DNA from 3 places in the Chitinibacter fontanus genome. Region 2 is predicted to be linked to each of the others. Evidence: predicted binding sites of a transcription regulator. Region 2 holds the regulator's gene; each other region holds the start of a gene.

Region 1 (10,929 bases), 350 kb from region 2:
AGACGCAATTAGATCACTAACGGCCGCACCATCTTCATATGTATAAGCCTGTTTAGCAATTTCTTTAACCACGACGGTTACCATAAAAACTCCTCGTCATCTGCTAAGGTCTTATCAAACTTGTCTGTATGTAAGGTTATATCAAAAAGGGTGCCTTTATAGAACCCTGAATAATCACTCAAGTCAGTTACACCATCCTTGTTGCAGCAAACATGTGCATCCCCAGATCTGATGGTAAGTTCACCACCATTATTATCCACTACCGTTTGGGCAAGCAAGAACAGTCCTACTCCACGATTCCTTACCGTGGTATTTGTAGTAAAACCCTCTTGCATTGCAAGCTTGACAGCCTCACCATCAGACAGGCCCTGATGTATTTTTTTAACATTGGCAGGTATTCCAACTCCAAAGTCAGATAATGAAATAACCACCTTTTTCCGCTTAGGGAAAAACTGAACAAAAATGCAGCCAGCATTCTCTCCTGAGTGATCTCGGATATTGTTAAAAAGTTCTAACAGGCAAATACGCAATTCAATTAAAGATTTTTTCGATGTAGCTAAAACCTTAGCTAGCCATGTAATCAGATGATTTTCCAACCACAAATGACTTTGCGGGTGATTAATCCATTTCAATGGCAACGTAGTATCACGAACAGAGGCATTATTAAAAATTTTTGCTCCAGTGTATCTCTCAAAAAAAAGAGAATCATCTAGATATTTAATTGCACCAGAATTTCTATTTGGTATATTAAATTTCTGAGAAACGCCACAAGCCAACAACCATTCCAATAAATTACTAAATACTGTTACGCCTACAGGTTCAATTTTCTCCAAACCAGTTAGGTCGTACGTTATTTCTTTAGAAATTGGGACCAGCGCCTCATTGACAGTTTGCTTCAGCAATGTGTCAATCGTAAGAACATTCATTCTTGGAGGGATTTTAACAACGATCGTCATAAATGCTCACAAAAAAGCGGCCACATGGCCGCTATGAATTAATCCCAGCTCAACGCCCCACCCGTCTGATACTCCGTCACCCGAGTCTCAAAGAAATTCTTCTCTTTCTTCAAGTCAATCATTTCACTCATCCATGGGAATGGATTTGTTACGCCTGGGAACAACTCATTCAAACCAATCTGCTGCATACGGCGATTGGCAATAAAACGCAGATACTCTTTAAACTGCGCCGCATTCAGGCCCAACACACCGCGTGGCATGGTGTCTTCGGCGTAGGCGTATTCGAGCTCGACGGCTTTGCGGAACAATTCGGTGATTTCGGCTTTGAATGGTTCGGTCCACAATTGTGGGTTTTCCATTTTGATCGAGTTGATCAAGTCGATACCGAAATTGCAGTGCATTGATTCGTCGCGCAGGATGTATTGATACTGCTCAGCCGCGCCAGTCATTTTGTTTTGACGGCCCAGCGCCAAGATTTGCACGAAGCCAACGTAGAAGAACAGGCCTTCCATAATGCAGGCAAACACGATGATCGAGCGCAGCAGAGCCTGGTCGTTCGCTAGCGTGCCGGTTTTGAACGCCGGGTCGGTCAGTACGTCGATGAACGGCATCAGGAATTGATCTTTGTCGCGGATCGATTTGATTTCGTTGTAGGCGTTGAAGACTTCGCCTTCGTCCAGACCCAATGATTCAACGATGTATTGATAGGCGTGGGTGTGGATCGCTTCGTCGAAGGCTTGGCGCAGCAGGAACTGGCGGCATTCTGGCGAGGTGATCTGGCGGTAGGTGCCCAGCACGATGTTGTTGGCGGCGAGCGAGTCGGCAGTCACGAAGAAGCCCAGATTGCGTTTCACGATGCGCATTTCGTCGGCTGAGAGCTGGCCGGTTTTCCATTGCTCGATGTCGCGCTGCATATTCACTTCTTGCGGCATCCAGTGGTTTGCACACTGGGCGAGGTATTTTTCCCATGCCCATTTATGCTTGAACGGCACGAGCTGGTTCACGTCGGTGGTGCCGTTGATCACGCGTTTGTCATCGGCAGTAATGCGTGGCGGGATGGCATTGGCCGGGGCGCTGTGCGGTGCTGGCGCGGCGTGCGGTGTGGCTGGCGCTGGGCGGGCGATTACGTCTTCGTCAAAACTGAGCATGATGTGATTTCCTTGTTTTAATTCGATGTTGCTATGTTTACTGGCCTGCTGGCGCGGCTAGCGGGCGAAGCTGGATATTGCTGCGGTCGGTGACACCATGGCGCTGAAGCAGATCGAATTGATCGCGCTCCCACGCGGCGCTGTAGCTGACCGCAGTACGGTAATTGATATTGAGATTAATGCTGCCCAAATACACCACTTCGCCGGCGGCGACGCGGAAACGGGTATTGAGTGGCAAAGTGAAATATTCGCGCCCACCGATCATGGCTGATGGAATCATCCAGCTGCCTGTAGCACGGGTAAAGGTATATTCACCGGCGGGCAATTGCAGGGCAAACAATTTACCCGGCTGGTTGGCCATTTCACCCGGGGCGCGGATCATATCGCCACGAATCTGGGTATGCAAATACAATTCGCCCTGCGGTCCTTGCAATTGCACACTGGCTTGGGTGCTGTCTTGATCAATGCCTTGCAAAGCCAACGCCACAATTGCAATACCTTGGTTAGCCGCTGGCGTGAGCTGCCCTGCCGTTAATGGCAACGCTTGGCGGGCGGGATAATTGCTGGCACATGCAGACAGCAGGACGAGCAGTACAATACTCAAAATACGTTGCATGGGTTCTCCTTAGCCGGCGATCTGCTGGCTGATTTGTGCTTGCCAGTGGGCTTTTTGCTCGGCACTCAACCAGCTGGCAGCAAAACTGTTACGGATTAGTTGGACAATTTCCGCTTGCGATAAATCCAGTGCGGCACGACAGGCCAGCAGATTGGTATTGAGATACCCACCAAAGTACGCCGGATCATCCGAATTGACCATCGCACACAGACCTGCGGCCAACAGCTCGCGCAGATTGTGCTGCGCCAGATCGTTAACGACGCACAGCTTCAAATTCGACAGCGGGCAAACGGTGAGCGGAATCTGCTCGGCGGCGAGGCGTGCCACCAGCGTCGCATCTTCCGTGCAACGTACGCCGTGATCAATGCGGCGTGATTTGAGCAGATCAAGCGCTTCCCAGATATAGCTGGCTGGGCCTTCTTCGCCAGCGTGTGCTACTGCGGGCAAGCCTAGCTCGGCGCAACGGGCAAACAGGCGTTCAAACTTGCTTGGCGGGTGGCCAAGCTCACTGGAATCCAGACCCACACCATCAATTTGCGCCAGATACGGCATCGCCAGCTCTAGCGTAGCAAAGCCGTCTTCTTCGCTTAAATGGCGCAGGAAGCACATGATCAACTTGAACGAAATGCCTAGCTTGGCTTCGCCGTCAGACAAAGCGCGGCGAATGCCAGTCAGCGGCACCGCAAAATCAATGCCGCGTGCAGTGTGCGTTTGCGGATCGTAAAAAATTTCAGTGTGAACGATATTGTCGGCCTTGGCACGCTCAAGGTAGGCCCAAGTCAGGTCATAAAAATCTTGCTCGGTGATCAGCACCGATGCACCGGCGTAGTACAAATCGAGGAAGGATTGCAGGCTGTCAAACTGATACGCCGCGCGCACCGCCGCCACATCGGCATACGGCAAAGCCACGCCATTGCGCTGTGCCAAGGCAAACATCATCTCTGGCTCCAGCGAGCCCTCGATATGCAGGTGCAGCTCGGTTTTCGGCAAGCGGGTGATCAGTAAATCGAGCGGGTGTTGGGTCACAATCATTCCTATCTGTTAAAGCAAAATTCACCTAGCTGCGTTACTGTGCCTAGACGTACTACTTGTACTGTCTTCGGCGCAATGCCTTGCTAGGCGACTTTTGCATAAATTAAAAATCGGGATCACCGATATTTAAAACGACTTGCAAAACCGTCTTAAATATCGGTACCGCACAGCGGCACCGAGGTATATCAATACAGCCAAATCTCAACAAAGCCTGCAGAAGCATACCCATCAACCTGCAAGATGGTGGGTTACGTCCTACGGCCTAACCCACCCTACGGCAGAACCGCGCTGGTTGGGTTGGGCGAATCCCCTACATCAAGCCGAGCGAGGAACAGGCGGGGCGGGAATTCGCTTGCGCCTGTTTTGTTAAGCGCAAGCGCCGCCTCGACTGTCCGCAACGAGGGAATCGGCGTAGCCGACGCTGATGTGGGGTCGCCTTCTTTTGCTCACTTTTCTTGGCGAAGCAAGAAAAGTGAGTGCCATACGGCAGGAGTATTAATTTTGCCCAACGTTTGTAATTGAAATAGGCAATGGGCGGACGCCATTTAGAACTTCAAGCATGTTTTTTCGCAAGGCGAATTGCTCTTTTTCAATTTCTCCGTGAACTTCTGGAAAGTAACAAGAATTTTTAATATGTGTCTTATCGAAATCATACTTAAGAACTCTTGCCATCTTGTGCAATAACTCAATTAAAAGCTCAACCCGTTTAGTTGCCCAAGCTTCGTCTTTTAACTGAGAATTTGAAAGAAAATCTAGATACATTTTCCATGCATCCAAGACCTCTCTCTCTTTGTTATTTCTTTTACTAAATTCAAGATCAATTCTATTTAACGCCTCTACATGCGCCCAAGAAACATTTCGTGCCCTAGTCGCCATTAGGGTTTTGAATATATTGGCCTTGCCTGATCTACGTTCCTTTTGATCATCGAGATAGCGTGTTAGTCGAACTGCAATAATAGGTCCAAGCAATACTGCAGCAATCATAATCCAATCTGAGACTGTCATTTCTGTCATACATTTCCCAATCGAAATTTGAATCGAACCGAAAGCGGCAAATGCAAATTCGCAGCCGCTTTCAAGCTTTTATGACATCACAAACTCAACGCTAGATTTACTGGCACGCCTCGCAATCTGGATTATCAATCGAGCAGAACTTCGCATCAGTCGCTGGCGTGTTATCCACTACCGCTGCCGCTGCCGCAATCGCCGCTTGCGCTTGCGATGCCGCATAGCCACCATCCACCGGTACGGCGTTCAACTCGCCACCACGACCGGTTGATTTCTCCGCCGACGTAGCTGCCAGTGTGCGCAGGTAGTAAGTGGTTTTCAGGCCGCGCAACCATGCGTGTTTGTACAGCTCGTCCAGTTTTTTACCTGACGCACCGGCCATGTAGATATTGAGCGATTGCGCTTGGTCGATCCATTTCTGGCGACGGCTTGCTGCTTCCACCAACCATTTCGGATCCATCTCAAATGCAGTCGCATACAGATCACGCAGGTCTTGCGGAATACGATCGATTTGCGCTACTGAGCCGTCGAAGTATTTCAAGTCCGACACCATCACTTCGTCCCACAGGCCGCGCGCTTTCAGATCGCGCACCAAGTGCTCGTTGATCACGGTGAATTCACCAGACAAGTTCGATTTCACAAACAAGTTTTGGTAAGTCGGCTCGATACACGCGTCCACGCCAACGATGTTGGAAATCGTGGCGGTTGGCGCAATCGCCAAGCAGTTCGAGTTACGCATGCCGTAGGCGGCGATGCGGTCACGCAACATGGTCCAATCCAGACGTGAGCTGCGATCCACATCGAGGTAGCCGCCACGCTCTTCTTCCAGTAAGCGCAGTGAGTCTTGCGGCAAGATGCCACGATCCCACAGGCTGCCTTTGTAGCTAGCGTAAATGCCGCGCTCTTGTGCCAATTCGGTTGAAGCCCAGTACGCGTGGTAAGCCACGGTTTCCATCGATACATCGGCGAACTCAACTGCTGCGTCAGATGCGTATGGAATACGCAGCGCGTGCAAGCAATCTTGGAAGCCCATAATGCCCAAGCCCACTGGACGGTGCTTCAAGTTGGATGTGCGCGCTTTGCGCACTGGGTAGAAGTTAATGTCGATCACGTTGTCGAGCATACGCATCGCCACTTTGACCGTGCGCGATAGTTTTTCTGCGTCCAACTCGCCATTTTTCAGGTGGTTGTACAGATTGATCGAGCCCAGATTACATACGGCGATTTCTTCGTCGTTGGTATTCAGGGTAATCTCAGTGCACAAGTTTGATGAGTGAACCACGCCAACGTGCTGTTGCGGGCTACGAATATTGCATGGGTCTTTAAACGTAATCCATGGGTGGCCAGTTTCGAACAACATCGTCAGCATTTTGCGCCACAGGCTCAAAGCTGGGATGGTTTTGGCCACGCGCATTTCGCCACGTGCGGCTTTGGCTTCGTAGTTGGTGTAGGCGATTTCGAACGCTTTACCCACTTTGTCGTGCAAATCCGGCACTTCAGATGGGCTGAACAAAGTCCACTCGCCGCCTTCCATCACCCGCTTCATGAATAAGTCAGGAATCCAGTTCGCTGAATTCATGTCGTGCGTACGTCGACGGTCGTCACCGGTGTTTTTACGCAATTCGAGGAATTCTTCGATGTCGGCGTGCCAAGTTTCGAGGTAAGCACATACCGCACCTTTGCGTTTACCACCTTGGTTCACGGCCACCGCGGTGTCGTTCACCACTTTCAGGAACGGTACAACACCTTGTGATTTGCCGTTGGTACCCTTGATGTGGCTACCCATCGCACGCACGGAAGTCCAGTCATTACCCAGACCACCCGCAAATTTGCTCAATAACGCATTTTCTTTCAGCGCTTCGAAAATGCCATCGAGATCATCTGGCACAGTAGTCAAGTAGCAGCTCGACATCTGGCTATGGCGGGTGCCTGAGTTAAACAGCGTTGGCGTTGATGACATGAAGTCAAAGCTCGACAACACATTGTAAAACTCAATCGCACGCTCTTCACGATTGGTTTCGTTCAGCGCCAGACCCATGGCCACGCGCATAAAGAACACCTGTGGCAACTCGATGCGACGCTCGTTAATGTGCAGGAAGTAACGGTCGTACAGGGTTTGCAAACCCAAATAGCCAAATTGGTAGTCACGGTTGTGATCTAATGCGGCGGCCAACTTAGCCAGATCAAATTGGCCTAGTTTTTCGTCCAGCAGCTCGGCTTCGATGCCTTTTTTCACATAACGCGGGAAGTAGCTAGCGTAGGTTTCCGCCATTTCTTCATGGCTCGTTTCTTCGCCCAATACTTCGCGGCGAATGCTGTTGAGCAGCAAACGTGCCGTCACCAAGCCATAAGCTGGGTCGGTTTCCAGATAAGTGCGTGCGGCCAGAATAGCCGATTTGCGCAATTCTTCTGCTGGCACGCCGTCGTAAAGGTTTTTCAGTGTTTCATTCAGGATCAAGGTTTGATCGGTGTATTGCTCAAGACCCGAGCAAGCCGAGGCGATCAGTGCTTTGAGTTTGCTCAGGTCGAGCGCTCGTTTGCTACCATCTTCAAACACCACATTGATCGTGTGCTGTTCGGCTGGCTCAGCCTCATGGCGCGCCGCATCGCGCTCGCGCTGACGCTCGCTACGATACAGCACGTAGGCACGTGCTACATCGTGCTCACCCGAGCGCATCAGCGCCAACTCAACCTGATCTTGAATATCTTCAATATGAATCGCGCCGCCTTCTGGCTTGCGACGCATCAGTGCTGTAACGACTGAATCGGTCAAACGCGACACTTGCTCGCGCACCGCTGCGCTAGATGCTGCATGGCTGCCTTGTACTGCGATAAAGGCTTTAGTCACGGCTACCGAGATCTTGCTTGGCTCAAACGCCACCACTGCGCCATTACGACGAATAATCTTGTAATTGGCATAGTGGGCAGCATCGTGAGATGGCGACTGGATTTCAGCGCTGTCCGAGCGGCTAGTTGGGGTACTATCGAGCGTGGCGTACATGCACGGTTCCTCAAAGCTTTGTGTATAAGTCTGTGTATAGTTTGTGAAGAAACACTACATCTTGTGTCTCAATCACTGTTGTGGCACAAATACTAGGGGAAAGAGGGGGACTGGTGCAACTAGCACAGGCTGTGCTAGCAGACAGACGGAATCATGATTTGACTAAACCCAATGTTTACTTGAGTTTATTCCCTGTTGCTGCATTACACTTACATGACAGGCAGTTGCAAGTTTGCAACATCAGGTCTGGCCCACTCATTGCGTTAGCTCTACTGTGCGGCCAATAAAAAAAGGCGGAACAATCCGCCTTTTTTTATTTCGCACGCCGCATTAGCGGCAGGCGCACCATCTTAGTGGTGGTGACCGTGTTCACCGTGCACGTGGCCATGCGCCAGTTCTTCAGCATTTGCTTCGCGCACGCCAGTTACAGTCGCAGCGAAACGGATCGTCATACCTGCGAAAGGATGATTGCCATCTACAGTCACACGGTTGCCTTCAACTTCAGTCACACGGAACAAAATCACTTCGCCAGTTTCAGGATCATCAGCTTCAAACATCATGCCAACGGCTACATCAGCTGGGAAACCTTCTTTGTCTTCATCACGTACCAATTCTGGCTCGAATTCGCCAAATGCGTCATCTGGAGACATCGTTACTTCAATGCTGTCGCCCACGGCTTTACCGTGCAACGCTTCTTCTACCAGCGGCAGGATATTGTCGTAACCGCCGTGCAGGTAAGCAATCGGTTCTTCGGTTTTGTCGATTTGATTGCCTTCAGCGTCGTACATCTCATAAGTCAGTGTAACAACGGAATTTTTGGCGATTTGCATAGTGTTTATCCTAGCTGTTTTACAAGTTTCAAAATTTCGGCCGCGTGGCCTTTGGGTGCGACATGATACAAAGCATGCCGAATCACCCCGGATTTATCAATCACAAACGTTGAGCGTTCTATCCCGCATCTTACCACGCCCTGCGCTTCCCATTCGTGCACAGTATGATAGAGGCGGCTGACAATCACATCAGTATCCGACAAAAGATCAAATGACAGCCCCTGCTCATCAATAAAGCTATCGTGGGCTAGGCAATCATCCAGGCTCACCCCCAGAATAACGGTTTCGCATTGCGAAAATGCGTCAGCCAAATCAGAAAACTCAACCGCTTCGACAATACCGCCGGGCGTATGATCTTTATTAAAGAAATACAGCACTACGTTTTTTTTACCCTGAAACTGACTCAGTTGAACCATCTCCATCGCGGCATCGGGTAAAGAAAAATCTGGGGCTAAATCGCCTACATTGAGCATGGTGTCTCCAGTCGGTGCAATAATACGATTATTATCGGATTGCAGCATGGCACCACGCGCTCTGTGCGAGCGGCAATTGGCGCAAACCATGCAGTGCAATCTCTTAGGTTTTATTCACTACCGGCACGCTGCCTTTAGCTTGATACTGGGCGTGCTGGCAGTAAATTCATTATTTTTTTCTTTATAGTCACAAGCCATGCCTAAAACACCTTTCGATGTAGCACTGTTGGGAAATTTAACCCCCGAACAATTTCTGGCCGAATACTGGCAAAAAAAACCCCTGCTCATTCGTCAGGCATGGACTCAGTTTCCAGAGCTGATCGATTTTGCTCGGTTGGCTCAATTTGCCCAGCGCGATGACGTTGAATCCAGGCTAATTGAATTTAGCCATGGCCGTTGGAAGCTAGAAAACGGTCCGTTTAGCCAGCATCGCCTCAATCGTTTGCCAGCCACGGATTGGACTATCTTGGTACAGAATGTGAACCACTTAGTGCCTCACATTGCCGATTTTTTATATCAATTTAACTTCCTGCCTTATACCCGGCTGGACGACGTGATGATCTCCTACGCCCCCCCGGCGGGACAGTGGGGCCGCATTATGACTCGTATGACGTATTTTTGCTGCAAGTTGGTGGCCAAAAGCGCTGGCAGATTTCGAGTGATGATGCCTCGGGCTTTATTGAAGACGCCCCTATTCGCGTCTTGAAAGACTTTAATCCTGAGCAAGAGTGGGTTTTAGAGCACGGCGACATGCTGTATTTGCCGCCAAAATACGCGCATTACGGCGTGGCGCTTGAGCCAGGAATGACGTATTCGGTAGGCTTTCGGGCACCGAAAACCCAGGAAATGGCGACCAAGTTTCTAGAATTCTTGCAAGATGAAATTTGCCTTGAAGGCATGTATAGCGATCCAGACGCCAAAGCCACTGACACACCGGCCAAGATCGATGAGGCTTTTGTTGCGCAAATTAGCCAGATGCTGCAACAGGTTAAATGGGATGAGCGCTTAGTGCAGCAATTTATTGGCCGCTATTTTTCCGAGCCCAAACCGCATGTCTTTTTTGATCGCACTGAAGCACCGCTGGATTTTGACGACTTTGCAGCAGCAGTTGCCGCGCGAGGTGTGTCGCTCGACCTAAAAAGCCAGATGCTCTACAGCACCGAGCAAATTTATATCAATGGTGAAGAGCTCGAATACGACGACGCCAGCGATGAAGACCTCGCCCAGCTGCACACCCTAGCCGATACCCGTACGCTGCCAGCAGACGAGTATTCAGATGAGTTACTCGATTTACTTTATAGCTACCATGAATATGGCTACCTCCACCCCACCGCCGAATAACGCAGCAATGAAGTTTGATACCCGAACTGGGTATCAGACTGCGTTCAACGAAATAATTACGCAAGCGCGACATACATTAATATTGTGCGAGAACGATTTGGCCGAAAGCGACTTAGGTAGCTTGCGCAACTATCAACGCCTTTGGGATTTTTTCTCGCAAGCTGCACCTGGTCGCCTGCAAGTGCTCGTGGCTAAGACTGAATTTCTCGCCCAGCAGTGCCCCCGCTTTTTGCAATTAAAAGATCGGTTTGCACATTTAATTGAGCTGCGCCAAATTCCAGTGCATTTAAGTCACTGGCAAAAAGGCTGGGGCATCGCGGACGGGCATAGCTATTTAGTCCGTCATCATTACGACTGGTATCGTGGTGAATTAGCGAATGACGCTAAAAACATCGCATTGCTCAAACAGCAATTTGCCACACTTTGGGAACAATCCACCGCGACGAGTGCACTGCAACGCCTTGATTTATAAGGATGTACACGACGTTACATGAAGTAGCAGATTCCACTGCGGAAAAGCGTGC
Region 2 (10,929 bases):
CATACCCACGACTAGATCGCTTCAATTTGCTCGGTTAATTCCAGCCACTCCAATTCGAGCGTTTCTGCCAAAAGCTTTAATTCGGCCTCTTTACGCAACAGCTGCTGCAATTCATCTTTGCGCTCTACACCATATAACGTTTCATCAGCCAATTGATCGGCGATCAGCGTTTGTTGCTCTTGGCTCTGGGCAAGATCTTTTTCAATTTTTTCGCGGCGTTTTTCCAGTGGCTTACGCAATTGAGCCAACTTTTGCCGCTCTTGCGCTTCATGACGCTTTTGATCCTTGCGATTCATGGCCTCACCGGACGCGGCGAGCACAATTGGCTTACTGTCTTTGTCTTGCGCACTACGCTGCTCTTGACTGTAGCGAGTGTAATCATCTAGATCGCCATCAAATGGTCGAACTGTGCCATGCTCAATTAACCAAAAATCATCCACCGTGGCGCGTAACAAATGTCGATCATGCGACACCACAATCAAAGCACCTTCGAAGTCTTGCAAAGCAAAGGTTAGCGCCTCGCGCATTTCAATATCCAGGTGATTGGTCGGCTCATCCAGTAGCAGCAGATTAGGCTTTTGCCAGATCAAAAGCGCCAGCGCCAAGCGCGCTTTTTCGCCACCGGAAAATGGTGCCACTGGGCACGTAGCCATGTCACCATGAAAATTAAAGCCCCCCAGAAAATTGCGATGCTCTTGCTCGCGCGTTTTGGGGTCCAGATTTTGCATATGCCAAAGCGCCGACTCTTCGAGGCGCAAATATTCAAGTTGATGCTGGGCAAAATAGCCCACTTTAAGGCCTTTACCCTCAGTACGAACCCCTTTGAGCAAAGGCTGCTCACCAGCCAGTGAGCGAATAAAGGTCGATTTACCCGCCCCATTCACCCCCAACAAACCTAAGCGCGCCTTATTTTCCAGACTTAATTCAAGATCACGCAAAATAGGCTTGTCTATCGCATAACCCGCCTGCGCATCTTCAAGTCGCACCAGTGGGCTTGGCGAAGAATCGGGCTCACGAAATGCAAAAGTAAATGGTGAATCGACGTGTGCTGCGGCGATTTTCTCCATTTTTTCCAGCGCCTTCACACGGCTTTGCGCCTGCTTGGCTTTGCTAGCCTTAGCTTTAAACCGATTAATAAAGCTTTCCAGATGCGCGATTTGTCGCTGCTGCTTTTCATAGGATTGAGACTGTAGCGCCAGCTTTTCTGCCCGCTGCGTCTCAAAATCGGCATAGTTACCGGTATAAAGGGACAATTGTGCATTTTCAACATGCAAAATTTGCCCAACTGTCGAATCCAGAAAATCACGGTCATGCGAAATAATCAGCAACATACCGCGATAGGATTTCAGCCAATTCTCTAACCAAACCACTGTTTCTAAATCCAAATGGTTGGTTGGCTCATCAAGCAGCAATAGATCTGAACGACACATTAGCGCCTGAGCCAGATTCAAGCGCATCCGCCAACCACCAGAAAAACTGGCCACCGGGCGAGAAATTTCTTCGCTACTAAATCCCAACCCGGCCAGTAATTTGCCTGCGCGAGCTGGAGCGGAATATCCGTCAATGGCCTCGAGCTGCGCCAACAATTCGCCATGTCGTAGTCCATCATGCGCCTCGCTGGCATCGGCCTCCTGCAAATCGGCTTCAATCCGGCGTAACTCAACATCACCATCAAGGACATAATCGAGCGCAGAGCATGGTAATGCGGGGGTTTCTTGGGCAACATGGGCTATTGCTGCACGTGGTGGCATTTCCAAGTTACCTTCATCGGCATGAATCTCGTCACGCAATAGGGCGAAGAAACTTGACTTGCCAGCGCCGTTTGCGCCCACAACACCAGTTTTGGAACCTGGATTTAAGGTTAAATCAACGCGATCAAGCAGAATCTTGACGCCACGACGGAGGGTAAGGGATTTTAATCGTATCATCCCGCAATTTTAACAGACCCGACTAGTGTATAGCGGGCTGATTATCAGAATAAATTAGCACAGACCACAAGATAGAAGATGGTATTGCTCTACACATCAATTAAATAAAGACCTATAAAGCAATACCCTATTAGCTAGGTGAGCAGCGATAATGTTGCCAACAAGGCAATTACAGCAAAAATTGCGGCAATCAAATCATCAACCATCACTCCAAGTCCACCTTTGATGCGAGCATCAACCCAGTTGATAGGCCATGGTTTGATAATATCGAATATGCGAAACAACACAAAAGCCAGCAACCAGGCTAGAGGTGTTTTAGGGGCGAAGCACAACACCATCACCATCGCGATAATTTCATCGATCACAATGCCGCCATAATCACTAACGCCTAATGCGCGCCCAGTCACTTCTGCCGCCCAGACCCCCAGCGCAAACAACGGGACACAGAACGCCAGAATAATGGGATTTGGCAATATCCATTGCAGCAACAACATCAGTGGTAAAGCAACCAAAGTACCCCAAGTGCCGGGAGCCTTGCGAGCAAGCCCACTACCAAAGCCAAAAGAAAGGAAATGGGCGGGATGTGAACTCACAAAACGCCAATCAGGGATAATTTGCGGCGCTTGCTTTTTGGCAGCGGGGCTTGGATTAACGGTAAAAATCACGGCACTTTGAAATGATCGAAGCCACCAAACGACAGCAGCACCGGCTCTAGTTGAGCATTTAAAAATTGAATTGAGGGGGTCATTTGCGGCACAACCACACCAATTCGCGACGCATTCAGCGCAAACTGTGCCGCACTGACCATTATCTGCTCTCGAGCAGCAACTGGCGCAGTAAAGCACAATTCGTAGTCATCCCCACCAGCTAATTTTGCTTCTAACGCCAAATCAGCAGGCAAATATTTGAGCTGACTTGCCGCAGGTACGGCATCAAGCCACACCTGCACGCCACAGCCCGAGCGATTGCAAATATGACGCAAATCGCCAGCCAAGCCATCGGATATATCTAACGCCGCATGTGCAATAGAGGCAATCGCAGCGCCAAAGCCTACTCTCGGCTGAGGCAAATCAAGTCGTAAGTCGCATTCCTGCGCAATCAATTCAGGCAATCTCACGCGACCAGTACGATGCATAACAGCTGCTGCTGCCCCACCCAAAGGACCAGAGACCCAAATATCATCACCAACTTGAGCCGCACTACGCAACATCGCGCCACCGCGTGTCACTTCGCCCGCCACTTGAATCGCAATGGTTAACGGGCCACGGGTGGTGTCACCACCGACCAATTCGATTTGATGTTCATCAGCCAGCGCAAACATCCCTCGACTAAACGCAGCCAACCAATTGGCGTCAATCTCGGGTAGCGCCAAAGATAAGGTAAACCAGGTGGGCTTGGCCCCCATTGCAGCCAAGTCCGACAAATTAACTGCCAGACACTTGTGCCCAAGTCGCTCAGGATCTGCATCGGCAAAAAAATGCCGCCCAGCGACAAGCATATCTGCAGAGACTGCTAGCTGATGCCCATCACTCACGGTCATTAGCGCAGCATCGTCACCGACCCCCAAATCCGCCTTAAACAATGGGCGATTTGGGCGAGTGAAATACTGTGCAATTAGATCAAATTCGGTCATATAACCAGCAATTAGCCCTGACGTTTCGCGCGAATTGCTGCAAATTCACTAGCACGAACCAGCTCTGCCAATTTGTCGAGCACGCCATTCACAAAGCGATGGCCGTCTGAGCCGCCGTAGGTTTTAGTTAGCTCAATGGCTTCATTGATAATGACAGGATATGGGGTTTCCGGCATTGAAATAATTTCAAACGCCCCTGTATACAGCACCGCCAATTCAACCGTACTAACTTCTTCTAGCGGGCGATCGACATGTGGCTCAATCGCTTTCGTTAAAGCCGCCGCATCTTTGATTACCCCAAACAGAATAGCGCGATACAAATTAGCATCGGCTTTGGTGAAATAGGTACTGCTACCACGCAAATAAAGATCGATATTGTTGACCGTATCTTGGCTCATCAAATATTGATACACCCCTTGCACCGCAAATTCACGTGCGCGGCGACGCGCCGACTTCATGGGCGCCTTCTTTGCGGCAGGTGATTTAGAGCTAACGTTAGGTGATTGTTCTTCGGTCATACTTGTAATGCCTTTACTAAATTAGCGGTTTCAACCGCAACACGCGCAGCTTCACGCGCTTTTTCTACAACTCGTACTTCTGCTTGCTCGTCTGTTTCAGTAGTAAGAATGCAGTTGGCAATAGGCAAACCGGCGTCCAGCGTTACACGCGTGACCCCTGCCCCTGACTCATTAGCCACCAACTCGAAATGGTATGTCTCACCGCGAACAATTGCCCCCAGTGCTATCAAGGCATCAAAACGACCACTAGCTGCCATGGTTTGCAATACCACAGGGATTTCTAATGCCCCAGCCACACTACTCAATAAAATATCTTTTGGCTCAACACCCAGCTGGACTAGCTCATCGAGGCAGTTATCCCGCAAACCTTCACAAATAGGGGTATTAAAGCGGCTCATTACTACGCCAATTTTCATGCCAGCACCTGACAAATTCGGCTTAATCAAAGCAATTCCTTCTACACTCATTTGCACTTTCCTTTATCAATAACTACAGCAGCTGTGATTATTCTGGCTGATGAAAACCGGTAATTTCCAAACCAAAGCCCATCATGCTTGGGATTTTCCGCTCAGGCGACATCAAACGCATGCGACCTACACCGAGATCTTTTAACATTTGGGCACCGATCCCGTACGTGCGCATATCCCATTTTTGCGGCTTATTCAACTTAAGCTCAGGCAAGGCACGGGAAAGCAGATCTTCACCATCCTCAGTGCGGTGCAGTAAAATTACTACCCCTTTACCCGCCTTTTCGATCGCGGTGAGTGCCGACTCTACATTCCAAGAATGGCTACGAGCATCCAAATCTAGCCAATCGATCACCGATAACGGCTCGTGCACCCTTACCAAGGTTTCTTCGTCAGCGGTGGGCTGGCCTTTAACCAAGGCCAAATGTGTCGCTGATGTGAGTTTGTCACGATACACCGCCAAATCAAACTGACCGGCAAAAGTGCGCACTGACCGGCGACCAACACATTCAATTAGCGTTTCAGTACGGCTGCGGTAATTAATCAGATCGGCAATCGTACCAATTTTGAGCTTATGCTCTTCAGCAAAAACCAGCAGCTCTGGCAAGCGAGCCATTGTGCCATCATCATTCATAATCTCGCAGATTACAGAAGCAGGCGTCAAACCTGCCATCATTGCCAGATCACACCCCGCCTCAGTATGGCCCGCCCTCACCAAGACACCACCTGGTTGCGCCATTACGGGAAATACATGCCCAGGCGATACCACATCAGTCGCCTTCGCATCGAAAGCGACAGCCTTACGAATCGTCAACGCGCGGTCATGCGCCGAAATACCCGTACTTACACCTTCAGCAGCTTCAATGGATGCCGTAAAATTGGTGCCAAATGATGAGCCATTACTCGAGACCATAGTCGTTAAATTGAGTAATTTGCAGCGATCCGGCGTCAAGGTAAGGCAAACCAAGCCACGGCCATACTTGGCCATAAAATTGATTGCCTCAGGTGTCACAAAATCTGCAGCCAAGACCAAGTCGCCTTCATTCTCGCGATCTTCCTCGTCCACCAAAACGACCATACGCCCGGCTTTTAATTCCGCAACGATTTCACTAACGGGTGAGATTTGGCTCATGCTTGAGCTCCAATTTGACTTGCTTCTAATGAAACCATGCGCTCAACATAGCGTGCAATCAGGTCTATCTCTAGATTGACCTTTGCACCCGCCGACAGTTGACCCAGTGTTGTCACACTTAAGGTGTGCGGAATTAAGTTAATTGAGAAAACACATCCATCGACAGTGTCTTGTACAGTGTTCGTGGTCAATGAAACCCCATTAACCACCACTGAGCCCTTCGCCGCCAAATACTTAGCCAGTGACTTTGGCGCACAAACGACTAGCTCGCGATTTTCGCCCACGGCATCAAAACTCAGCACTTGACCCACACCATCCACATGGCCTGATACCATATGCCCACCCAGCATATCCCCCAGCCGCAGAGCTTTTTCCAGATTAACTTTAGCACCACTTTGATCCAAACCTACGGTGCAGCGCAATGACTCGCCAGAAACATCAATTTTATAAACATTCGGGGGTATAAGCTCAATCACCGTCATGCATGCGCCATTATGAGCAATACTATCCCCTAGTACTACATTGTTCATATCCAAATCAGCAGCATCCACCGTCAGGCGAACGCCACCATCAAAGGCCTGTACATCTGTAATCTGACCAACCGCCTGAATAATGCCAGTAAACATATTAGTCCTTGTGCTCAGGAAATAATGACGGGTTCGCACTGCGCACCCGCGATGAGGATTTCAATTCATTGCAATGATTACAAAAATAGCTTTTGGCCCCACAGGCTGCTAAAACTTCAAGCTCTTTGCCACAATCAGGGCAGACTGGCTTAGTGTTATCACTCATTTCATTCCCCCAAAGTAGATTCAGCAAATACCACATTTGGATCAGTAAAGCGCAGCTGCAAGCGCTGATCACCCCCTACCATACGGCGATCAAACAAGCTTGGCTTATATTGCTGACTTAGCGCTGCAAGATCAAAATCTGCCATAGCTTGACCACGTCCAATGAAGCTCATCGCCTGATAAAGAATAATTTCATCGACCAGACCAGCCTGCAGCAAAGCGCCGACCAGCTTACCACCCGCCTCAACCGTTACCTCATTAAACCCTTGCTGCGCTAAATACTCACATACAGCAAGCAAATCGACCCTACCAGATTGCTCTGGCAACTCTTTCACCTCTGCAAGCGTGCGCAAAACGGCATGCTCAGATGCCAAATTAGTGGTCAAAATATGCGTTTTGCCTTGAGGAACCGCCTCAGGCAAAATTTGTAAAATCTTCGCCGTAACAGGAGTACGCAATCGGCTATCGACAACCACCCGTTGCGGCTGACGCTGTGCTGGCAAGTCGCGGACTGTCAATTGCGGGTCATCAGCAAGCACAGTACCAACACCCGTTAGCATGGCACAGGATTGTGCTCGTATTTTCTGCACATCAGCGCGGGCAGGAGCGCCAGTAATCCATTGTGATTCGCCACTATTAAGTGCAATACGCCCATCCAAACTGGCGGCCAGTTTAACTCGCAACCATGGACGCTTACGAATCATACGAGACAGAAAGCCCTTATGATGCTCACGCGCTTGTGCAGCAAGCAGGCCATGCGCCACTTCGATATCGTGATTGGCCAAACGGGCCAACCCTTGGCCTGCAACTAAAGGATTAGGGTCACGCAATGCAGCAACAACGCGATCTACTCCAGCGCCAATCAGGGCATTAGCACAAGGTGGGGTGCGCCCGAAGTGACTGCACGGCTCCAACGTAACATAGGCCGTGGCACCTAATATTTTTTCCGGCGCGCGCGATTTCGCCATTTTCAAGGCCATAATTTCCGCATGCGCACCACCGGCAGCCTGACTATGACCATAGCCGATAATTTCACCATGATTGACCAGCACAGCACCAACACAGGGGTTGGGTGTTGTCAGATGAGCTCCTCGCGCAGCAATTTGCAAGGCTTTGGCCATCATTTCATGATCGAACGCGCTAAATTGACTCACTCCTTCGTTACCTCGCGAATCACATCACGAAAGTCTTCAACGTCCTGGAAGGAGCGATATACAGAGGCAAAACGGATATAAGCGACTTTATCCAGCTTGGCCAACTCAGCAATCACCATTTCACCAATTTGGCGGGACATAATTTCGCGCTCACCCACGGTAAGCACTTTCTGGATAATACGGGAAATCGCCTCGTCAACCAGTGGAGTAGGTACTGGCCGTTTATGCAGGGCACGTAAAAAACTCGTGCGTACCTTCTCACGATCAAATTCTGCGCGCTGACCGTTCTGCTTAACTACTTGGGGCATACGTACTTCAGCGGTTTCAAAGGTGGTGAAGCGCTTATCACAAATCGTACAGCGACGACGGCGGCGAACGACGTCACCCTCGTCAGACACACGTGAATCTACGACTTGCGTATCTGGTGAACCACAAAATGGGCACTTCATGAACGAACCCCGCAAAGAACAAAAGAGCGATTTTTATCAGATGAGGACGTAGCTTAAAAACTCAAGCCCAACATACTCTAACCAGGTATCTAGCTAGAAGTCTTGCTTAGCATCAAACCCTGCGATATACATCTTTTATAAAACACAAAAGGTGGAGCGCAATGCTCCACCTCTTTTTCAGCCTAAAACACTAAAAATTAAGCGCCGTAAACTGGGAATTGCGCTGTCAAAGCTTTAACTTTAGCTGCAACAGTTGCAATATTTGCTTCATCTTCCGGATTATCCAGCACATCAGCGATCAAATTAGCCACTTGAATCGCTTCGGCTTCTTTAAAACCACGCGTGGTAATCGCTGGCGCACCGATACGAATACCTGAAGTCACAAAGGGGCTTTCTGGATCGTTCGGGATCGCGTTTTTGTTCACCGTGATGTGCGCTTTGCCCAAGAAAGCATCCGCCGCTTTACCAGTTAGACCTTTAGGACGCAGGTCAACCAAGAATACGTGCGACTCGGTGCGGCCAGAAATAATGCGCAGACCGCGTTCAGCCAAAGTTTTTGCCATTGCTTGCGCATTCAGCAAAACTTGTTTTTGATATTCTTTGAACTCTTCAGTTGCAGCTTCTTTGAACGCTACCGCTTTACCTGCGATCACGTGCATCAGCGGGCCACCTTGCAAAGTTGGGAACACGTTTGAATTCAGTGACTTTTCAAACTCCGCCTTCGCCAAGATAATGCCGCCGCGTGGACCGCGCAGTGTTTTGTGCGTAGTCGACGTTACAAAGTGTGCGTGTGGCACTGGGTTTGGATACACACCAGCAGCGATCAGACCGGCGTAGTGAGCCATATCCACCATGAAATAAGCGCCAACCTTGTCAGCAATTTCACGCATACGCGCCCAGTCAAAACGCAAAGCGTACGCCGAAGCGCCACCGATCAGCAGTTTTGGCTTGGTTTCGAGTGCAACGCGTTCCATATCGTCATAATCGATTTCTTCGTTTTCGTTCAAACCGTAGGCCACGATATTGAACAATTTACCAGACAAATTTGCAGGCGAACCATGCGTCAAGTGACCGCCGTGGCCCAAGTTCATACCCATTACGGTGTCGCCCGGCTTCAGGATCGAGAAGTAAACGGCTTGGTTAGCTTGTGAGCCAGAATGTGGCTGCACGTTAGCGTACTCAGCACCAAACAATGCTTTTACGCGATCAATCGCCAGTTGCTCGATCACATCAACGTGTTCACAACCGCCGTAGAAACGTTTGCCTGGGTAGCCTTCAGCGTATTTGTTGGTGAGTTGAGAGCCTTGGGCTTCCATCACCGCTGGGCTGGTGTAGTTTTCAGACGCGATCAATTCGATATGTTCGTGCTGGCGAACAACCTCAGCAGCCATCGCTGCGGCAAGATCAGGATCGTAAGAGGCGATAGTTTGAGACTTCGAGAACATGAGCGGGCAGCTTCCGTTACCGTTGAAAGATGCGTGATTCTAACACGACTTAGATCAAATCGAGATGCGCAGTTATCAGCTAGCCATGCAAGAATTTCATGATTTCTTTTTTCGCCAGACATTTGCAAGCATTTTGATGGTTTGGCGCAATGAAACCCGCTCATCAGACATCGCATCCAAAAACTCAGCCAAACCTTTGGATTTAGCAACCGTCACAAAGATTAACCAAGTAATCGGCACCGAGACGGCAATAAAATACCCAACCCGCTGCAACAATGGCTCTTCGGCCAAACCAAAGAGATTCATTCCCAAAAAACCAGTAATCGTGGTACCGACTAAACCAAATACTGTTACCACGGTCAAGCGCACAACAGTATCGGCCTGCCGCCGCAGATCATCATTTTCCAAATATTGATTCATGCTTTGCACTGAGTCGGCAACATCCCGATGCAATCGTTGCGTATCCAAGTGAACGGACATCATTTTGAACAATTGAGCGGAGACCACTTGATTGGACACTTCCCTAAACCAGTAACGCTGATTAAATCGCAAAAAACCCTCTAAAAGCAGACGAATCTCGCGCTTGAAGGTTCGAATCGATTGAATATCTTTCAAATCAAGCTCTGAAAGCGCAACTGCCAACCGATCGGAGAACATCAGCAATGACGATTTATGGAAATGCGCAATCAACGCCATTAAGAAGTGCTGGTGACGAAACTGCCCCAGCACGCCAGTAAACGGATCAGAATAAAATTGATTAGCATGCATTCCAACCATCACAAAAGCATGACCATTACACATCATGCGGGTTGAGGTTGAAGCATGCTTACGCTCAGGCACCCAAAAACGATCAAAGCAGCAATTGCTTTCAAACTCGCTAAAAATTTTTCGCGTATATGGCAACTCATCTTCGCTACCTGGGCGAGTTACCATCCCTAGCCGATAAAAATCTTCATCAGAAAGCTTAAATGGGTCATCAACAGCTACATAGGCCAGAATAGGCATTCGATGATATTCAATTTGACGATACCGCAGCGCCCCGGCGGCCGCAGAATGATGCAACACCAGAGGCTGCATCAGAAAATCCCAATGCGAGGCCATTCTTGGTGCACGGTACTGCCCCAAATGCGCCAAATAACCCGCACGATCCTCGTAATCCGACTCAGAAATCACTTCGCCAGAAGCATTAAGCCACGCCACCTTGCGCAAACAATTTGCCGCAGTCGAGTCTTCATCCCACTGAGCAGGAAATGCGCGCCCAAAGCGAAACAACGCATCTTGCACCCGCTTGAGTGGCAAATTCTCTCCAACAATTTCAAACGCTAAAATCACCACATCAACATCGTAAAAGAAATACAAGTCGATATGCGCCACCTTAAAATGATGTACAGCACCATCTTTAAACATCATCA
Region 3 (10,929 bases), 1.2 Mb from region 2:
CCACGATAACCGAGGAAATTGTCGTCATCATCGTAGAACGGAAAGCCTGAAACACTAACAATAATGGTGTCGCGCCCCAATACCGAGGTGTATTCAAAATCGCGATAGGCCTGCCGAGCGGCCAAAATAGCACGATGCTCATCCCATTGCTCTTGGCTTAAGCCGCCAGAGCCTAAATCCCAGCGATGTTTACCCAAGAAATAAGCAGGGGTCACATCAAAACGCGAGAAGAAGCCGCCAGTTACCATGGTAAAGCGGGAATCGGCATCCTGCTCCCAGAACCAATCACTGGATAAATCAACCATTTCCTGTAAACGATGATGCGAGTCCTTCAGCTCCTGAGTTTCCGCGTAGTTCAGCGACACATCGCGCACGATCATGGCCATCGCAATGGGCTGTAGTAATTCATTCCGCAGCGGTTGCAGCATCACGTCCAAATGTTTGGCGTGCGGGGAATGACGCGGGAAGGTGGTACTAAAACTCAAGGGGTGCGCCAGATCACCCAGCTCGGATTGGCTTAGCAACACATCATAGCGCCCCAGTAAATTATTGCTGGAGGCAGAAAATAGCTCGTGAGCAGTGTCATTGGCGTAGATAATTTTGCCATCCGGCTGGCGCAGCACCAGCCCATCGTGACTCTCCTGTACCACTTGAGCCAGCAATTGTGCTTGTTGATGACGATTGCTTTCATCGCCACGCGCTTTAAGCAGCATTTGCAATGACCACTGCCGTGACAGATACAAAAACTGCATCATGGCGGCAACCAACAAGACGCACAGCATAGCAAAACCCATGGCCAGCATGATCCATTCATCATCATGCTCGGAAATAATCTCCTCGTGCGCGTGAAACTCAATCCGCCACTGCCGACCAGGTAAATGCACTAAAGCAGCAATGGTCTGCTTGATTGGGGTTAACTCATCCAGATCACTTTCCATGACCTCGCTAGCACGGTGTTCTTGGCGCCAGGTTTGCAGCGCATAACCCTGATCAAATAAGCGCCAGCTCACACTATAGCCCGCGGTCATTTTGCTCATCGGGCGTACAAATTCATCCAGCCGAATATAGGCCAATACGGTGCCCGCATGATGGGCGCGGCGCTCAGCTACAGTGGGCTCGATCGGTAAATTGGCGTCATAAATCGGTGCATAAAGGCAGAATATACTTTCATCATGCCCATTAAGATGAAACGCTGGGCTGGCCAGCATACGCCCACTATCACGAGCGATTTCCAAGCCTTCTTTGAGCGATGCAGCTTCGGCAAGATTGCTGCCGATTAATTGTTCGGTCAGGCGATTAATTGGATATAAATGCTCCAGCAGCAGCGGCTTACGCTCGGTCAATGGCGCTGGCTGGTATTTTTGATAGGCCAAAGGTGCCACACGCCGATCGGCACGAACTCTGGCAATATGGTCGGGAATATCCTGCAATGCGACCGGTCTGGCTAAGCCAACCGCCAGCAAACTGGGCTGGCGGTACATGACATTGCTTTGTAGCAACAGATTATAAAACTGCAGGCGATCCAGATTGGGGTTGAGGGTGAGCGCTGCTTGTAAGCCCAGTAATACTTCCTGTTGCTGAACCAGCCGATCTTCCAACTGACCGGCCTGGCCAGTTGCAATCACTTTCAGACGCTCGAGTGATGCGCTGCGCATCTGCTTCTGGACCAATAGTGCACATGCAGCGATCACAATAGCGCCGACCAGCATGACGCCAAAAAATACAAAATAGCGCCGCAGAAAAGCCAAAATCAAATGCAATGTTCACTCCTAGTCAGAAAGAGGCTGCCGCACGATGTTAGCGTCATACTTTAGCGCTCAATTCAGCCTAAGGTCAGCCTGCTCGCCCAGAGTGTCTCAATTTGATCCCAAAAAGAGCTGATAAGCCTGATTTTCAGTTTCAATCCAGTATGGATAACCCAGTCGGGATAGAAAATCCTGAAATTGTGTATCATCTGCCGGTGGCACCTGAATACCCACGAGCACCCGTCCGTAATCAGCACCGTGATTACGGTAATGAAATAAGGAAATATTCCAGTTGTCACTCATGCCATCAAGGAAATTGAGCAATGCACCTGGTCGCTCTGGAAACTCAAAGCGGATCACTCGTTCGTGCAAGGCCTGTGGCGCTTGGCCACCCACCAAATGACGAATATGCAACTTAGCCATTTCGTTATCGGTTAAGTCGAGCGCAGGCAAGCCTTCAGCGGCGAGTTTTTCGATTAATTCCACCACTTCACTACGCTGCTGAATCGAAAGCCCCACAAACACGTGCGCTTGAGTATCTGAGCCATAGCGATAGTTAAATTCGGTAACATTGCGCGCGCCGATCAAACTACAAAACTTGCGGAAACTACCCGGCTGCTCTGGCACGGTCACGGCCATAATCGCTTCGCGCTGCTCACCCATTTCGGCCTGCTCGGCCACATAGCGCAAGCGGTCAAAATTCATATTGGCACCCGAGGCAATCGCGATCAGTGTTTGTCCCTGCACTCCCTCGCGGGCAGCCCATGCTTTCATGCCAGCAATCGCCAAGGCTCCAGCCGGCTCCAAAATTGAGCGATTATCTTCAAACACATCTTTAATTGCCGCGCACATGGCATCGGTATCGACCAAGATCACATCGTCGACAAACTCTTGTGACAAGCGGAAAGTCTCTTCGCCCACCTGCTTAACCGCCACGCCATCGGCAAAAATACCCACCTGAGGCAGCGTAATACGCTCACCTAATTTCAGAGACAAATACATCGCATTGGCATCGGTCGGCTCAACGCCAATTACTTTGACATCGGGGCGCAGGCGCTTGATATACGCAGCCATCCCTGCCAGCAAACCACCGCCGCCGACGGGAATAAATACCGCGTGTAATGGATCGGGGTGTTGACGTAAAATTTCCATCGCCACCGTACCTTGCCCAGCAATCACATCGGGGTCGTCATAGGGATGCACAAAGGTTGCACCGGTTTCTGCCGCTAGCTTAGTAGCATGCTCATAGCAGTCGGAGTATGACTCGCCAACCAGCACCACTTCTGCGCCGCGACGAGATACTGCATCTACTTTGATGCGCGGAGCTGTTGCTGGCATCACGATGGTGGCACGGCATTGCAAGTGTTGTGCGGCCAAGGCCACGCCTTGCGCATGATTACCAGCCGAAGCGGCCACCACTCCACGATCCAGCGTAGCTCGGCTCAATTGCACCATTTTGTTATAAGCGCCACGAATCTTGAACGAAAACACCGGCTGCATGTCTTCACGCTTGAAGTAAACATGATTACCAATTCGGCGTGATAAATTCGGCGCGAACTCCAGCGGAGATTCAATCGCCACGTCATACACACGGGCAGAAAGCGTACGTTCAAGGTAGTCTTTAGTCATATCGTTTAGCCAAATAGAAAATGGGCGAATTACGGCAGTAATTCACCCATTTTACCCCTAAACAGCAGACGAAACGGCTTAATGATCAGTTAATGTCTGCCGAATTTCCTCAATTCTTGGCAAGCAGCGGAAAAATGCCTCAACAACAGTAGGGTCAAAATGCTGACCGGAGCCCGCACGAATGGTCTCCAAAACTTGATCGCGTGGCCACGGGTCTTTGTAACAGCGCGCGTGCGTAAGTGCATCGTATACATCCGCCAACGCAATAATTCGCCCAGAAATATGAATTTCATCGCCTTTGAGCTGGCGTGGGTAACCACTGCCATCCCATTTTTCGTGATGCTGGTAAGCAATAATTGATGCCATTTTCAAAATACGGGGCTTGGACTCACGCAACATGTCATACCCAAGCTGCGCATGAGTATCCATCACGGCACGCTCTGCACTATCGAGAGGGCCGGGTTTATTGAGCACTTTATCGGGAATCCCCACTTTACCAATATCGTGCAAAGGGCTCGCAGCGCGAATAATTTGCGCCTCTTCCTCACTCAAGCCCAATTCAAGCGCCATCACATAGGAAAACTCGGCCATCCGATGAATGTGCTTGCCGGTATCCTTGGAGCGATTTTCGATCACCTCCGACAGCTGATAAATGATACTGCGTTGCGTATCCTCAATTTCCTTGTTCAGCATCAGGTTTTCATAGGCAATCGAGACATTTTTGCAGAATAAATCGATCAGGTTGGCATCTGGATGCGACAGCTCCACTGGCCCATCAATAATCAATAAATTGATCGGGCCATGCGGCGATAAGAAAAACCCAACAAAGTGATCGCTAGCAAAAACGCTGTGCTGCTGGGAAATGGCCAAATCAATCGAAGGCTGCAGACGGCTTAGCTCGGTTTGCCCAAGTGGGCGGCCACAATACTTCTGATACCCCCCTGTGGCATACATCACCATAAGATCATTATCATGGGTTAATGCCGCCATACCCCCATTAACCACCAAATACAAAGCGTCTTGCTCAAAGAACAGCAATGACTGCAGTTGCTCAAGCACGCCCTGAGCAAACTGCTGAATTGATTGCTGCCGAAAAATACTGGTAGTGGCATCAACCACTTTCATCAAACCGCGTCGGTTGGCATCCAACTGACGGCGTTGATGCTCAATCAGCATAATGTCGTTGTAAGAGCGCAAAGTACCCAGCACTGATGTGTACAATTTATCGCGCGTCAGTTCAGTTTTGGCTTTGTAATCGTTGATATCGTAGTTTTCAATTACATGCCGTTCGGGTGCCACACCGGGCTGGCCGGTACGCAAAATAATACGAATATGGTGATTATTTAAGGTTTCCCGAATTTCACGAGCGACGATCAGACCTGCATCTTCGGTTTCCATGACCACATCGAGCAAGACCAGCGCAATATCATCCCGCGCGGCCAGCAAATCGAGCGCCTCTCGCCCTGAATAGCACGACAAGATATTGAGCGGGCGCTTCAAAAAATCAATATTGGATAAGGCTAGCTTGGTAACATGATGAATATCGGGCTCATCATCAACTACCAGGACATTCCACGGCTCGATCTTGCTGACCGCATCGTCTTGCGTATCGTCTTCAAGCCAGTTGTCATCGTCGAGCATATTCATTTTTATTACGTCTCCCTATAAGACACGGGGAAAAACAATCACAAAACTTGCACCGCCGCCGGGCGTTTCTTCAATGCTTATCATGCCTTTGAGTTGGGCAACGACCAGATTATGCACAATACTCATTCCTAGACCGCTACCGCCCTGCCCCCGCTTTGTAGTGTAGAACGGCTCAAATACTTTTGCTCGTACACTTGGCGCAATTCCCACGCCGTTATCCATAAAACGAACTTCCACCCTATCAGTGCCCTGCTGGGTTACCTGAATCACTATCAAGCCCCGCTGATCCGGCATAAAAGCATGCAACATCGCGTTTTGAACCAGATTATTAATAATCTGCGTAAATGCACTCGGATAGGTGTGGACAAACAAACCGGCCGGGCAAGCCAATTCGATTTGATGGGGGGTATGTTTCAAGCTAGGCTTCAGCGATTGTAAGATTTCATCCAGATACAGACCCAAATCAAACTCACGAATCACCTCCGAGGTTTGATCCACCGAGATATTTTTAAAACTACGAATCAGCGCTGCCGCATTGTCACAATGCCGCAAAATCAACTGCGAAGCCTCTTGGGCAATGGCTAGATATTGTTGCAAATCATTCTTCTTTAAATGCCCAGCTTCTACTAGGCTCAACACTTGTTGCGATTCACTATTCAGTGTCGATGCTGCAGTTAGCGCGATCCCCAAGGGCGTATTAACCTCGTGCGCCACCCCGGCCACCAAGGCCCCCAGTGCGGCCAGTTTTTCGGATTCAATGATTTGCAGCTGTGCGCCTCGCAATTGATTGACCGCCTCTTCAGCCGCTTCTTTCGCACAGGATAATTCTGCGGTCGCCCTTCGTTGCTCGGTCACATCGGTTTGCGCCCCAACCACACTCAGAATTCGGCCTTCCTGATCACGATCGGCTACCGCACGCGATAACATGGTGAGCCATTGCCCTTGCTTATGCTGCATTCGAAATTCTGCCTCAAACAGCATATCGGCGGCTGAATCGCGGATTTGGATAAATTGCGTAAATTGTTGGTGCACAACTTCCACATCATCAGGATGCATCAGCTGATAAAAGGTCTGCCCCAGATTGGGTAACTCATCCTCCTGATAGCCCAGCATCTGCTTCCAGCGTGGGGAGAAATACCAGACGTTTTTCTCTGCGCCCCACTCCCAAATACCATCGCCAGTTGCATTCAGTGCAAGCCCCCAACGCCGTTCTGAACGGCGTAACTGCAAACCAATATCGTTAATCTCATCTAAAGCATCGGCAAAGAGCTCATTTTTATTGTTCAGCTCGGCAATCGTTTGCACCTGCCGCTGCAAAATCGGCTGAATGGCGAGCAGCAAGGATGCATAATGGCCATCCAGTTGCCGCACCTGATCGGCAGGCATTTGGCCCAATACCGGCAGAATTGCAATGGCTTGCTGTTGCTGCATTTTCTGCAAAACAAAGAATATAAGCAGGGGTATGGCGACCACAGCAATAACGATCAAGCCCGCCAGCAAAATACCCAATACATCTAACTCGATATGCAGCGTCGCCAACTGATCTTGACCACTTAAACGCCCATCGATGAGCACATTGCTGGCGGCAAAGTAAAACCACAGCGCAAATCCAAGTAAACCCGCGCCGGGTATCAGCAACCACGCAATAAGTCGATAAGGGGAGCGATCTACGTTCACAGCAAGCCTGATCTAAAGGTTAGCAATCCACTATAGACAATTGGCACAGTGAGCGCCCCAAAGGAAATGTCATTCTTGCACCTTTAAATGCGTCACTAGCGCCCCGATGTAAGCCCTTATCCGCATCAAAGGAATGAATCATGACGCAAATGACCCCACAGGAAATTGTTCACGAACTCGACAAACATATTGTCGGACAAGCCGCGGCCAAAAAAGCCGTCGCGATTGCACTGCGTAACCGCTGGCGCCGCCAGCAAGTGGCCGAGCCCTTGCGTCATGAAATCACCCCCAAAAATATTCTGATGATCGGCCCAACCGGGGTCGGCAAAACCGAAATTGCCCGCCGATTGGCCAAACTAGCGGATGCGCCATTTATCAAAGTGGAAGCCACCAAATTTACCGAAGTCGGTTATGTCGGCAAAGACGTTGACAGCATCATCCGCGATTTAATGGAAATCGCCATCAAGCAAGTACGTGATCTGGCCATCAGTCGCAATCGTGTACGCGCCGAAGACGCTGCCGAAAACCGTATTCTGGATGTGTTGCTCCCCCCCCTGCAACCAACAATAACTATGGCAGCGTCAATGGTGAAGACCCAATGTCTGATACCCGCCAAAAATTCCGCAAAATGTTGCGCGAAGGTAAATTTGACGACAAGGAAATCGATATCGAAGTCGCTGCAGCCACCCCGACGATGGAAGTATTCAGCCCACCGGGAATGGAAGATTTTTCCAATCAATTGCAACAAATGTTTAAAGGCGCCATGGGTGGAAAAACCAAAACCCAGAAAATGAAGGTTACCGATGCGCTGAAACATTTAATCGAGGAAGAAGCCGCCAAACTCGTTAACGAAGATGATGCTAAAGCTGAAGCGCTCAAAGCGGTGGAGCAGAACGGGATTGTGTTTATCGATGAAATCGACAAAGTGACGACACGCTCGGAAGGCAGTGGTGGTGAGGTATCACGCCAAGGCGTGCAGCGCGATTTGTTGCCATTAGTCGAAGGCACGACGGTAACGACTAAGTACGGCATGGTCAAAACCGACCATATTCTATTTATTGCCAGCGGCGCCTTCCATCTGGCCAAACCATCAGATTTGATCCCCGAGCTACAAGGCCGCTTTCCAATTCGCGTGGAGCTCAACTCGTTAACCGTGGAAGATTTCGCCACTATTCTCACCGGCACCGATGCCTGCTTGGCAAAGCAGTATCAGGCACTATTGGCAACCGAAGAGATTACCGTCAACTTCACTCATGACGGCATTGAAGCGATGGCGCAAATGGCTTGGTCGGTGAATGAAAGCACCGAAAACATCGGCGCGCGCCGCCTCTACACCATCATGGAGCGTCTGCTGGAAGATGTGTCTTTTGAAGCCAAACGTGGCACCGTTGATATCGATGCCAGCTTTGTACGGGAAAAACTAGGCGGACTTGCCGCCAATGAAGATCTGGCCCGCTACATGCTGTAATACTCGGCAAGGTATTGCCTTGAATGGATCGCCCCGTGATCCCTACAGGGCAATACCCGCTAGAAACTACAAGCAATACTCAGACCGGCGCCTTCCACCCCCGGCCCAAACATATACCGTACAACAAACCGCGTCCGAGTCACCAGCGGAATCAAATCACTGGAATCCACTTCCAAGCCCGTCCCGATGGTTGATAAATAATCAAAACCCAACTGCCCAGCTTGATCGCCGTAATAGCGAGAATGGGATGCCTCAAGCACATAACGTAAAGGTCGCGCAAACAGATTAATACCAGTTGGAGCGCGGTAGCGCGTATAGAGATTGGCCGTCTGTGAATTGGCATGACTATCTATACTGCCGCCATTGGCAAAACCTTCCAAATGCATGGCGGAATAACGAAGCTCAATATCAATTTCATGTTCGGGCTGCACTAATTCGTAATCCAGCATGAATGCCCCACCATAACCCAAGGCGTTCATGCTGCCGCCATTGGAAAAATTGAACTCCGTATCAAATTTTTGATTTAAAAACCAATTGGCAATTTTTAAATCGCTTTGCACCGTACCGAGCGAGAAATTCACAATCGGCCGTAAAACCAAATTTTCGCGCAATGGAAAATCCCAACCCACTCCGCCCATCGCCGACAGCGTTGTCCATTTCATCGGAATGGAGCGCGATTGTTCGCCATTGCTTGCCACAAACATCGGGTCATAACGGCTATAGGCAATCGCCCCCTCCAGATAAAGCGGAACTGAATCGCTCAGCGTTGCACCGCCGCCCAACTGGCTCATCACCAATTTTTCACCATCGCTTTTCGAACTCTGCATATTGAGGCTGCTGCTGGCCAAATCCAGAATCACGGAATAGGACATTAAGGCCAACACCGCATCCGCTTTTTTACGTACCGAATTGGGCTCCAGCGTAAAACCACCGTTGATCTCGCGGTTAGTACTGTCACTCGCCCATACAGAATGCCAGACCATGAGGACAAATACAGCGAAAAAAACACTCCAAATCCGCAACATAGCGTATTCCACGATTGCCCGAGACAGGCCGAAGAATATCATTGTCGCCAGTAGTCGCAAAACTCAGCATTGCATTTGTCACCCGCACAAAGGGCCAAACACTTGACCCTTCACACACGAATCAATGCCGACATCATGTCAGCTTTCGGAACGGTCAGTCAGAATTTGATTCTGGTCAAAAACCACATATTTAGCGCACACCAAGCATATAAAACACCATATATTGTGTTTACGCATTAACGCCAGTGCTGCGTACTGCATGCTTGAAATAGCGCCCCAATCTTGCAGCAACAGCACTTAGCCACTACGGCGCAGAACCGAGTTTGTCTCGATTTTGGGCGTTATACCGCTGAATGAGCCACTTGGGGCGAGCGAATGGGCTCGCCCGCTTTTTCGCGCAACTCAACTGCGCGACAGCTTATTCATGCATGTTTGCATCAATGTTCGGCCATCGATTTAGCGCCGATACACACCGTTTACAGGGGAAGCCAAGCTCATGCTGAAAGTCATCAAACGCGATGGTGCCAAAGCCGCTTACGACGGCGCCAAAATCTTTGAAGCCTGCCGCCGTGCAGCAACTGCAGCACGCTACCCAGAGCCGGAGCTGTTGGCCGAAGAGATTACCGCCTACGTGGAAGATGAATGCCGCAAGCTAACTGAAGCTGATTTATTTAGTAAAACCCCCTCTCAACTCGATATCCCTACCATTCAGCAGCTCGTTGAAGATGCGCTGATGGAGCAATACCCGGAAGTTGCACGTATATATATACAGTACCGATCAGATCGCGATCGTATTCGGGCACAGGGCTCGGAGCTGCATGCCAAACTGATGGGGCTAGTGAATAAAACTGACAAGGAAGCCACCACTGAAAATGCAAACAAAGACGCCAATGTTTTCCCGGTGATGCGCGACTTAATGGCTGGCATCGTTTCCAAGCAATTTGCCAGCACCTTTTTGCCCAAAGATATTTTGGAAGCGCACAACAGCGGTGATATCCATTTTCACGACCTAGATTACTCACCGTTTCTGCCATTTACCAACTGCTGCTTGGTCGATTTGAAAGGCATGCTACAAAACGGTTTCCGGCTGGGCAACGCCAAGATCGAAAGCCCTAAATCAGTGGGCGTGGCCTGCGCCGTTACCGCGCAAATTATCGCGCAAGTAGCCAGCCATCAATATGGCGGCACAACGATTCCCAATATCGACCAAACCCTTGCACCGTATGTATTAAAAACCTATGAGAAAAATTTAGCGATTGCCGCCGAATACCAGATCCCCGATGCTGAACGCTACGCCAAAGAGCGCACCGAAAAAGAAGCCTACGATGGCATTCAGGCCTGCGAGTACGAAATCAACACGCTGTTTAGCTCAAATGGGCAACAACCATTCGTGACATTCTCATTCGGCATGGGCACCAGCTGGGCAGAACGGATTATTCAGCAATCCATTTTACGAGTACGCATTAAAGGTCTAGGCAAAGAAGGCACCACCCCTGTCTTCCCCAAATTGGTGTTCTTCATCGACGAAGGGATCAACCTCAAGCCAACCGACCCTAATTACGACATTAAACAGCTCGCACTGGAATGCACATCCAAACGGATGTACCCCGATATTATTTCGGCTAAGCTCAATCGCCAGATCACTGGTTCTAGCGTTCCGGTATCACCCATGGGCTGCCGCAGCTTTTTACCTGCTTGGCGCAACGCAGCGGGTGAAGAAGAACTCGACGGTCGCAAC

The links. The regulator NrdR, encoded in region 2, represses ribonucleotide reductase genes. The targets are predictions, from matches to a motif close to AAANACNATATATNGTNTTT.
Region 1: a site for NrdR is predicted at 7,811-7,830, ahead of HZU75_RS01140 (ribonucleoside-diphosphate reductase subunit alpha). Genes of this name have one in related genera too.
Region 3: a site for NrdR is predicted at 9,403-9,422, ahead of nrdD (anaerobic ribonucleoside-triphosphate reductase). Genes of this name have one in related genera too.

The regions. Positions count from the first base shown of each region.
Region 1 is NZ_CP058952.1:237,674-248,602, forward strand. Features, by position in the region: gene HZU75_RS01110 (STAS-like domain-containing protein) at 1-84, opposite strand, end outside; gene HZU75_RS01115 (ATP-binding protein) at 78-956, opposite strand; gene HZU75_RS01120 (ribonucleotide-diphosphate reductase subunit beta) at 995-2,104, opposite strand; gene HZU75_RS01125 (hypothetical protein) at 2,142-2,720, opposite strand; gene HZU75_RS01130 (adenosine deaminase) at 2,730-3,746, opposite strand; gene HZU75_RS01135 (DUF6680 family protein) at 4,248-4,766, opposite strand; gene HZU75_RS01140 (ribonucleoside-diphosphate reductase subunit alpha) at 4,864-7,761, opposite strand; gene HZU75_RS01145 (FKBP-type peptidyl-prolyl cis-trans isomerase) at 8,112-8,591, opposite strand; gene HZU75_RS01150 (peroxiredoxin) at 8,597-9,112, opposite strand; gene HZU75_RS17605 (cupin domain-containing protein) at 9,261-9,770, shown strand; gene HZU75_RS17610 (JmjC domain-containing protein) at 9,683-10,405, shown strand; gene HZU75_RS01160 (DUF7931 domain-containing protein) at 10,377-10,877, shown strand.
Region 2 is NZ_CP058952.1:3,520,860-3,531,788, forward strand. Features, by position in the region: gene HZU75_RS16685 (ATP-binding cassette domain-containing protein) at 12-1,928, opposite strand; gene HZU75_RS16690 (phosphatidylglycerophosphatase A family protein) at 2,063-2,593, opposite strand; gene thiL (thiamine-phosphate kinase) at 2,590-3,561, opposite strand; gene nusB (transcription antitermination factor NusB) at 3,573-4,019, opposite strand; gene ribH (6,7-dimethyl-8-ribityllumazine synthase) at 4,076-4,546, opposite strand; gene ribBA (bifunctional 3,4-dihydroxy-2-butanone-4-phosphate synthase/GTP cyclohydrolase II) at 4,584-5,678, opposite strand; gene HZU75_RS16715 (riboflavin synthase) at 5,675-6,304, opposite strand; gene HZU75_RS17830 (zinc ribbon domain-containing protein) at 6,306-6,506, opposite strand; gene ribD (bifunctional diaminohydroxyphosphoribosylaminopyrimidine deaminase/5-amino-6-(5-phosphoribosylamino)uracil reductase RibD) at 6,472-7,623, opposite strand; gene nrdR (transcriptional regulator NrdR) at 7,620-8,072, opposite strand; gene glyA (serine hydroxymethyltransferase) at 8,270-9,517, opposite strand; gene HZU75_RS16740 (hypothetical protein) at 9,614-10,929, opposite strand, start outside.
Region 3 is NZ_CP058952.1:1,104,073-1,115,001, forward strand. Features, by position in the region: gene HZU75_RS05240 (PAS domain-containing protein) at 1-1,760, opposite strand, end outside; gene ilvA (threonine ammonia-lyase, biosynthetic) at 1,857-3,374, opposite strand; gene HZU75_RS05250 (response regulator) at 3,453-5,021, opposite strand; gene HZU75_RS05255 (sensor histidine kinase) at 5,037-6,698, opposite strand; partial or broken gene HZU75_RS17710 (AAA family ATPase) at 7,001-7,111, shown strand; gene hslU (ATP-dependent protease ATPase subunit HslU) at 7,297-8,166, shown strand; gene HZU75_RS05265 (hypothetical protein) at 8,226-9,149, opposite strand; gene nrdD (anaerobic ribonucleoside-triphosphate reductase) at 9,688-10,929, shown strand, end outside.